DNA from 3 places in the Pseudanabaena sp. CCNP1317 genome. Region 3 is predicted to be linked to each of the others. Evidence: predicted binding sites of a transcription regulator. Region 3 holds the regulator's gene; each other region holds the start of a gene.

Region 1 (3,288 bases), on a different contig from region 3:
GCATTTTGTAATGCCGAGCGAGTCACCTTAGCAGGATCAACGATACCAGCAACAAACATGTCTTCAAATTCACCAGTCATCGCATTGAAGCCAATGTTGAAGTCTTTTTCACGGACATTCTCCGCAATTACTGCGCCGTTGAAACCAGCATTAGCAGCAATCCGCTTAACAGGAGCAGATAGAGCCTTAGAAACAATGATTGCACCAGTCAGTTCTTCGCCAGTTAGGTTAGCAGTTGCCCAAGTGTGAAGATCAGGAGCTAGGTGAACATAGGTTGTACCACCACCAGGAACGATACCTTCTTCAACAGCAGCTTTAGTTGCGTTGATAGCATCTTCAAGGCGAAGCTTACGATCCTTCATTTCAGTTTCAGTTGCCGCACCGACTTTGATTACGGCTACGCCACCAGAGAGCTTAGCCAAGCGCTCTTGCAATTTCTCTTTATCGTAGGAAGATTCGGTTTCTTCGATTTGACGACGGATTTGCTCAACGCGAGTCTTAACTGCGGCTTCATTACCATCAGCAACAATTGTAGTGCTGTCTTTGGTGATGATCACGCGGCGGGCTTTACCGAGTTGATCGAGTTTAACTGCATCAAGGCGAAGTCCAGCATCTTCAGTAATCACTTGTGCGCCTGTGAGGGTCGCCAAATCTTCGAGCATCGCTTTGCGGCGATCGCCAAATCCAGGAGACTTGATTGCTGCAACGTTAAGAACACCACGCAGACGGTTCACAACGAGAGTGGCAAGAGCTTCTTTTTCAATATCTTCAGCGATGATGATCAGAGGACGACCAGAGCGAGCGACTTGTTCAAGTACAGGAACGAGTTCTTGGACTAGAGCAATTTTCTTGTCGGTGATCAAGAGAACTGGTTCTTCAAAGGAAGCTTCCATGCGCTCAGCATCGGTGACAAAGTAAGGAGAGATATAGCCCTTATCAAAGCGCATACCTTCAGTAATTTCCAATTCGGTAAACATAGACTTACCTTCTTCGAGGGAAATCACACCTTCTTTCCCAACTTTGTCCATCGCTTGAGCGATCATTGCGCCGACTTCTTCGTCGTTACCAGCCGAAATGGTTCCAACTTGAGCGATCGCCTTAGAGTCTTCAATAGGCTTAGCATGGTCTTTGATTTTGCCAACCAAGAAAGCAGTTGCTTTGTCGATACCGCGCTTGAGAGCGATCGAGTTAGCTCCAGCCGCAACGTTACGCAAACCTTCTTTAACGATCGCATGGGCAAGAACTGTAGCAGTAGTAGTTCCATCGCCAGCCGCATCGTTAGTTTTGGAAGCAGCTTGACGAATCAAAGCTACGCCAGTATTTTCAACGTTATCTTCTAGTTCAATTTCCTTAGCGATGGTTACACCATCGTTAACGATTTGAGGAGAACCAAATTTCTTCTCAAGAACTACGTTACGACCTTTTGGTCCTAGGGTCACAGCTACGGCTTCAGCCAAGATGTCCATACCACGCTCTAGGGCGCGACGTGCATCTTCGTTGTAAATTATTTTTTTAGACATAGTATTTTGGTGTTTTAAATTTGGAATGGGTGATTTTTGATTTAGCTTTTAGCTTTTAGCTTTTAGCTTTTAGCTTTTAGCTTTTAGCTTTTAGAGATTCACAAGTTAGCTAGAAAGTTATGTTCTTTCCCAAAATAGCTAACAGCTAATAGCTAACAGCTAACAGCTAATTAAGAAACGATCGCTAAAATATCTTTTTCTGCTAGCAGCACATACTCATCTGTGCCAAGTTTGATATCAGTGCCAGCGTACTTGGAGTACAAAACCTTGTCTCCAACTTTAACTTCGAGGGCTTGGCGCTCACCTTTGTCATCGAGTTTGCCAGGTCCTACGGCGGCGATTTCGCCAACTTGAGGCTTTTCTTTTGCGGTTTCAGGCAAGAAAATTCCGCCTGCGGTTTTTTCTTCTTTAGCGCTTACTTTGATAAATACGCGATCGGCTAAAGGTTTTACAGTAGTTACGTTTAATGTCGTTGTTGCCATTGGTATTCACTCAGTTGACTAACATTTCTTGTTGTTGTCTAGAGTGGTTTAGCACTCTAGGTGACTGAGTGCTAATTTAACCGAAATGGTTGCAACGGCTATAGTGTGGTTTACCGAACTGATTAAACAAGAAGCGGCGCTAAGCGCCGCTTCTTGAAATATTAGGCTTCTTCTTGTTCTTCGCCTTGTAGCTTTAGTAAGAAGTATCCGAAGGCGATACCGACAGGAATTAATACCATCGATAAAACCATTGCGTTACCAATTTCTCCCATGATTTTCTCTTTTAAATAAATAATATTGCTTTATATTGCTTTAGGAATTTTACCGTAAAACACAGGTCATACACAGAGCGTAAGTACTTGTACAAAATAAATTTCCCAAGCTCGTAATACCAAAACATAAAATGGCTACGCCATTTTATGTTTTGAAAACCCTTACTAGGTTTGGTTTTCAATTTACGAAAGTGTTGCCACACTTTCGTAAATTGGGATAAAGTTTCGTCTCGTAGGGGCGCAACTTTATCGTCAGTTCGACAAAAGCAGAAAATGGTAAGAATCGCTAAGCAATTCTTACCATTTTCCGCCATTTGCGGCGTGCCTCGCACGCCGCAAATGGCTATATCGAACTCACGTTAAATTATCACCTCAACATCGATCGCATCGGCATAGTCTTCATCGTCCTGCTCAACTTGACTATCCTTAGATTTATTAGATTTATGCGAGCTTGGGGTATTTTGATAATCCCCCATGATTTCAGATTCGTCTAGCCAAACTGGGCGAATCTCGTAGTGAACTCGCAAATTACTTGGAGCGCTGCGTTCAGCTTCCCGCACAAATCGATTAGCTTCCCATTCTGCTTGAAATGTATTGATTAATTTGAGCGTTTTTAGGCGCTGTCTTTCTAGATATGTCCATACTTCCCAAGCGTTGTATTCAGGTTCTTTGGGTGGGTCAATAATTTCTTCAGGTTCGGCAGATACTTCAACGTGATCAGCGGAATCTGGAGATTTTGGGTTGTTGTCACTAACTGGTTCGTCACTAATAGGCTCATTACTCTGATCACCAAATTCTGAAGATGATGACTTTACTTTTTGAACAAAGTCTTCGTCATTATGAGACTTACTAGCAACATCCTGTGATGTGGAAATTTCTTCAACATCCAGTGATCGCGATAGGCTTTTGATCTCTTTAGCTCGAACCTGTTTAACTGAAGATAAATCATCAGCGATCGTTTTCACTTCGATCGCTGTCTGAGATTGATCAACCCATCCTTTGAAAGTTACTTCT
Region 2 (3,288 bases), on a different contig from region 3:
ACGACATATGATTTGGAGTACGCACAGTAATGATGTGAATGAATACTTTCCCATCCTCTTTTAGAAAGGAAGCTAGCTTGTGGAAGGCATTGGTGAGATTTCCCACATGACAGAAGACTCCAATGGAAAGAATCTTGTCGAATTTTTCGGTAAACTGAGCTTCATTCAAATCACCTTCATGCAGAGTGAAGCGATCAGAACTCAGGAAACTAGAGGGATCTTGCATCTTGCTACGCATGTACTCGCATTGCTGGTGACTCAAATTTAATCCTGTAAATCGCACGTTCGGGAACTTCGACATGATGTAATTAGGCACACAGCCCCAACCACAGCCAAAATCCAAAATATTATCACCATCAACAATCTCTAGCCGTTCAATTACCTGATCGAGCATATGTTTTTGAGATTCTTCTAAATCCACCGCTCCATTTTCCCAAAAACCAGTGCTGTATTTGGGATAGATGACTTGCCAATCGCCTAGCATCCTATTCAACATGGCTTGAGGTAAGTCATACTGTACCTTCATCAGTTCTCGCGAAGATTCGGCGAGGAGAGCGGATTCCTGTAACACCCATTCGTAGGGAGCAAGTAGGCTCGGAAAATGCTTAAACAAAATCGGCATGGATGTATGCAATAGCGATCGAAAAACAGAATCTGGTATTTCCATCCCGTTAACATAGGCTTCAGCCATTGCCATTTGGGTTGCATTAAAAGCTCTTGCCATCAATCGCGTCGTTTTGTAAGCTATCAGACTTTTCAGGGTTGTATCTCCCACAAGAGGGATATGAGATTGTATGTTGGGGAAAGAATTCGTAGCAGTCATGGTGGTTCCTCTCAGTTTAGAAGATTACTCAGACAGGAAATCATGCAAGATATCAACTTGAGAACATTTTGTTTTTGATGTGTCAGTTAACAAAATGTTCTCTAAGCTATTGATTTGTAATGTAGTATAGCTACCTATGAGATTTTTAATCGTTAAAATTTTATTAATGTAGCCGTAAAAAGGTGGTTGTTACAACATGGCAGTAATTACAGTTCATTAAAGGTAAATGTTTTGGGGGTTGACACATTTCTATTACACTTGGCGACAAATATAGCTACTCATCTTTTGGGCTTTATAGCAATTAACGCTCAAACCCAAACCAAGAAAAAATTTAAAAGCGTTGCAAAGCAACGCTTTTAAATTTTTTCTTGGTTTGGGTTTGAGCGAAAAGTGATGAATCTTCGTTTGTGCGAATTTTAAATAAAACTTGCTAGTGTGATTGGGGAATTGTTTAGAATTCTCTATTTTGAGTCAAAACATAGACAGGTATTGCTTGTACGGTAAGCCGATCTAGTCCCATACTCATTTCGCAGTATATTAGCACTCAGTGAGACAGAGTGCTAAAGCACACAATATATGACTAAGGTAGGTTTAAAACCAACGTTACGTCATCACTTGCAAAGTCCACTCTGATTAGATTTTAAGGAGGTATGGCATAGTGGCATCGATAACCCTAAATACTGGTACATTGCAACCCCTAGGCGATCGCCTATTGGTTAAAGTAGCATCAAAAGAAGAAAAAACCGTAGGCGGTATTTTCTTACCAGACACAGCACAAGAAAAGCCTCAAATCGGTGAAGTAACTGCCGTTGGGCTTGGCGCACGCAATGATAAAGGTACTCGTGTAGCCCTAGAAGTCAAAGCAGGCGATAAAGTTCTTTACTCCAAGTATGCAGGCACTGAAGTCAAGATTGACAGTGTAGATTATCTACTCCTTGCTGAAAGAGATATTCTCGCGATCGTTGAATAGAGTTCATAGCAATTAGCTGTTAGCGATTAGCTTTTTTAGATTGCTATTTCACTAGCTTGATAAATTAACAGAAATTTCTCAAGCTAAGAGCCAATAGCTAAGAGCCAATAGCTAAAAGCCTTCCAATTACCAATTACTAAATAAATTAAAAGAAAATGGCAAAAATTGTAGTATTTGACGAAGAATCTCGCCGCGCCCTTGAGCGTGGTGTCAATGCATTGGCTGATGCAGTGCGCGTCACCCTTGGTCCTAAAGGTCGTAACGTAGTTCTCGAAAAGAAGTATGGCGCTCCTCAAATCATCAATGACGGTGTGAGCATCGCCAAAGAAATTGAATTAGAAGATCCCTTAGAAAATGCAGGCGCTCAACTGATTCGCGAAGTTGCTTCTAAAACCAACGACGTAGCAGGCGACGGAACTACCAGCGCTACCGTTTTGGCTCAAGAAATGATTCGTGAAGGATTGAAGAACGTTGCCGCAGGTGCAAACCCAGTGGGCGTGCGTCGCGGTATCGAAAAGGCAGTTGCTCACCTCGTCGATGTAATTGCTCAAAAGGCGAAAGCAGTTGACTCCAATGCAGAAATCGCTCAAATTGCCACCATTTCGGCTGGTAACGACGAAGAAGTCGGTGCAATGATTGCTCAAGCAATGGATAAAGTTGGCAAAGATGGTGTAATCACTGTTGAAGAATCCAAGTCCCTCACAACTGAATTAGAAGTTGTTGAAGGTATGCAACTTGATCGCGGTTATATTTCTCCTTACTTCGTCACCGATAGTGAGCGTCAATTGGTGGAATTTGAGAATGCCAGAATCTTGATCACTGATAAGAAGATCAATGTAATTCAAGACCTCGTTCCCATCCTTGAAAAAGCAGCTCGTTCTGGCGCACCATTGGTGATCATCTCTGAAGATGTTGAAGGTGAAGCTTTGGCAACTCTCGTTGTGAACAAGCTGAGAGGTTCTCTGAACATTGCGGCAATCAAAGCTCCTGGTTTTGGAGATCGCCGTAAAGCGATGTTGCAAGATATTGCCGTTCTTACTGATGGTCAAGTAATTTCGGAAGACACTGGTTTGGAACTCAGTGCCGCAACCCTTGAAATGCTAGGTACTGCTCGCAAGATCACCATTTCCAAGGACAAAACCACCATTGTTTCTGACGTTTCCAACAAAGCTAACGTTGACAAGCGTGTTGCTCAAATCCGCAAGGAATTGGATCTCAGTGACTCTGACTATGACAAAGAAAAGCTACAAGAGCGGATTGCTAAGCTCTCTGGTGGCGTAGCCGTAATCAAGGTCGGTGCTGCTACGGAAACCGAACTTAAGGATCGTAAACTTCGCATCGAAGATGCACTTAACTCAACTCGCGCTGCGGTTGAAGAAGGTATCGTTCCTGGTGGTGGTGCAACCCTCGCGCACCTCGCTGTAGAATTGCAAGGCTTCAAAGCAACCTTGAAGAACGAAGAAGCGATCGGTGCAGAAATCGTATCTCGCTCCCT
Region 3 (3,288 bases):
GTTATGTTCGCGTTGTTGTCCGACATCACTAGCACTGGCGATTCGCACTGTAAGCGGTTGATTTTCCATCACCTTGAGCGTCATTTGATCGAGGTAGGCGATCGCACTGTTAATGTCGTATTCACCACGACCTAGGCTGTAGAAAAATTCCGCGATCGGTTCGGCAATCTCAGGCTTAGCCAAATCCAACCATTGCACCCAAATATCGCCTAATTGCGAAATATGCACAGCCGCAACATCCGCTTGCAATTCCAACAAGCGCACCCACATCCCATCAACCCGTACCAATTTGAAATCAATCAAGGTACGAGCCATGTTCTGCTCAGCTAGAGGTTGCCAGAGGTTTAGCACTTGCCACAGCAGATTAATTTGCCGCAGAGCTGATGCTTCCGCCCATGCCTCGGCTAAGGTCGGACAGAGCTTGCCTTGTCGATCAATTGGCACATTTTCTAACAAAAATACTTCAGAAAGATTTAGCTCTTCACCGATCAGCAATAAGCCGTAAGGACGCGGCAAATGTAAGCTCAGACGTGACAACTTGAGATAAGACACCACATAGGTCTGAAATTCAAGGGGTAGCTCTGGCAGTGAATACGCATCTGTATCAACAACAATTTGCGAGGAGATGACACGGTAGCGATCGCCAATCAGAGATTCAGGGGGAAATGCTTCGGTGTCCAGTCCGACGGCCCAAAGATATTGCTGCTCAACTGCCGTAGCTTGCTCTTGTTTTTCCATGAAGGTATTGATCGCTTGCCAAAATTATGTGGTGAATATAGTGAAAAGCGCAGATGTCTTAGAACTATTGATAGATAAGGAGTATGCAACTTAATCAAAAATTTGTTTGATTATTATGTTGGGTGGCTTCACCATCCACATATGAAACGATTTTTAATTAAGTTACTAGTTTCTAAGGTAAGAATAGGAGGCGCTGAGCCATATCCTACCTATAAGTTAGAAGTTTTAACCTATTTGTTCAAGAGACATTTGGCTATTGTAGCGAAACAGAGAGAATATTTTTATGGATTTGTAAGTACCTGTGCAGAATAAATTCTCAAACCCGTAAAGTTGCGCCCCTGCGGGACGCAACTTTACGGGTTTGGGTTTGTAATTAATTAAGCCCATCTACTTACAGTGTTTCTGGGCGAGCAAATCTACAAAAATTAAGAGCCTGTACAACTTGTTACCAGATTTCTTTAGAATCTGGTTATTGTAGTAGTTAGACTTTTGAATAATTAAAAGTCAAATTTACCAGTAAAAATTTAATACTTATTTTTTTTCTTCCGTTTATTTTTTTGATTTATTTTTCAGTTTTTATCATTACCCCTTTTTTAGATCCCTTTTTTATAATTTTTTCAACATTAATTACAGCGCCATAACCTATGAAGCATCAACTTACCCATCGAGAACAAAAAGTTCTTTGGGCAACCATCGATCACTATATTCAAACGGCGGAACCAGTTGGCTCTAAGGCGTTGGTATCAGAGTATGACTTTGATATTAGCCCTGCGACGATCCGCAATGTGATGAATATGCTCGATCGCAGTGGTTTGTTGTATCAACCCCACACATCGGCGGGGCGCGTCCCCTCGGACTCTGGCTATCGAGTCTATGTTGATGAATTAATTGATCCTGCGAGCGAGTTAACCTACAGTACTCACAAATTTCTTGCTAGTAAAAATGAGCGCCTCGGTAAATCCAGTCTGGATGGGGTGATGCGGGATGTAGCTCAAATCTTGGCGACCTTAAGTGGCTGTATTGCGGTGATTACTGCCCCAAATATGCAAACGATGCGAATTCGACATTTGCAATTAGTAATGGTCGATCATTGTAAGGTGATGGCGATCGCGGTTAGTGATACTTACCACACGGCTTCAGTAACGATGGATTTGCCCAGTGAAACTAAGTCCGAAGTTTTAGAAGGTGAATTAAATATTCTCAATAATTTCTTAAATGAACATTTACGCGATAAAAACTGGTCTGAGTTAAACAGCGCTTTGCAATGGGATGATCTTGATCGCCAGTTTCAGCAATATGCGGTGTTGTTACAGAAATCTTTGCAACAGCTGATGAAGCTATGCGATCGCACGGCTTTGGGGCAGATGTTTATTAGTGGTTTAACTGAGCTATTACGTCAGCCTGAGTTTTCTAATTTGCGACAGGTGCAAAATATTGTGCAGTTACTCGAAGCTGATCGCGCTTCGTTGATGGCGCTAATTGTCGATCAGCCTACTCCTTCTGCTAATTCGGTCAGCATTAGAATCGGTTCAGAAATATCCATTGAGCCAATTCAGAACTGTACATTTATTTCTAGTACTTATCTCTGTGATGATAAGCCCGTAGGAACAGTTGGCGTATTAGGTCCAACACGTTTAGGTTATACAAGGGCGATCGCCTCAGTACAGGCAGCCGCATTACATCTAACCGATGCAATTAGTAAATGGTAGCCAATGGATCATGTGAAGGCAGTTTCCTGTTGATTAGCAAGCGATCGCTTATTGGGTCGTTGTAATAATTCTGTCATAATGAAAATTGGGATCTGCCATACCTAGCAGCAAGAGGCAAATATTCGTTATGAACGCCCTAACTATCAGCCTAGAGCCAATATTTGAATTAACAGATGAAAAGTTTTTTCAACTCTGCCAAAAAAATCGCGATCTAAGATTCGAGCGCAGCGCTCAAGGAGATATTACAATCATGGCTCCCGAAGGTAGTGACACAGGAATGCGTAGCATTGAGATTAGTGCGGACTTGGTGATTTGGAATCGTCTCAAAAAGTTAGGTGTCGCGTTTGGTTCTTCCGCAGGTTTTATATTGCCTAGTGGTGCAATGCGATCGCCTGATGCTTGTTGGATCTTAAAAGAAAGATGGGATGCCCTGACTCCAGAACAGCAATCTAAATTTGCACCAATTTGTCCAGACTTTGTAATTGAGTTAATGTCGAGAACCGATAGTTTGTCTACTGTCCAAGCCAAAATGCAAGAATATCAAGACAATGGCGCAAGACTCGGTTGGCTAATTAATCGGCGCGATCGCCAAGTAGAAATTTATCGCATTGGACAATCTGTCGAAGTTCTCCAATCACCAATTACGCTTTCTGGTGAAACAGTTTTACCTGACTTTGTGTTAGAGCTAACTTCTATTTGGTAAAAGCTAAATTTTGTTGTAAGGATGATGCAAAGTAACGCCAGATTTAGAATCAAAAGCATAAAGTTTATTTAGATCAAATCGCCAGAAACTGCGATCGCCAATTTGCCAATGATGCTCTAAGCCAATATCTGCCGAAAC

Evidence for each region. Region 3 encodes HrcA, which represses chaperone genes, less so after heat shock. Its sites were predicted from a motif close to TTAGCACTCNNNNNNNNNGAGTGCTAA; they were not measured.
Region 1: the regulator HrcA is predicted to act here: its motif matches at 2,051-2,077, upstream of groES (co-chaperone GroES).
Region 2: the regulator HrcA is predicted to act here: its motif matches at 1,361-1,387, upstream of groES (co-chaperone GroES).

What each region holds. Positions count from the first base shown of each region.
Region 1 covers NZ_JAYGIF010000009.1:7,062-10,349, forward strand. Annotated here, with positions in the region: gene groL (chaperonin GroEL) at 1-1,520, opposite strand, end outside; gene groES (co-chaperone GroES) at 1,691-2,002, opposite strand; gene VB775_RS05065 (PetM family cytochrome b6-f complex subunit 7) at 2,164-2,274, opposite strand; gene VB775_RS05070 (hypothetical protein) at 2,634-3,239, opposite strand.
Region 2 covers NZ_JAYGIF010000071.1:1,233-4,520, forward strand. Annotated here, with positions in the region: gene VB775_RS15020 (SAM-dependent methyltransferase) at 1-823, opposite strand, end outside; gene groES (co-chaperone GroES) at 1,482-1,793, shown strand; gene groL (chaperonin GroEL) at 1,949-3,288, shown strand, end outside.
Region 3 covers NZ_JAYGIF010000055.1:12,531-15,818, forward strand. Annotated here, with positions in the region: gene VB775_RS10315 (protein phosphatase 2C domain-containing protein) at 1-738, opposite strand, end outside; gene hrcA (heat-inducible transcriptional repressor HrcA) at 1,383-2,447, shown strand; gene VB775_RS10325 (Uma2 family endonuclease) at 2,575-3,150, shown strand; gene VB775_RS10330 (ABC transporter ATP-binding protein) at 3,154-3,288, opposite strand, start outside.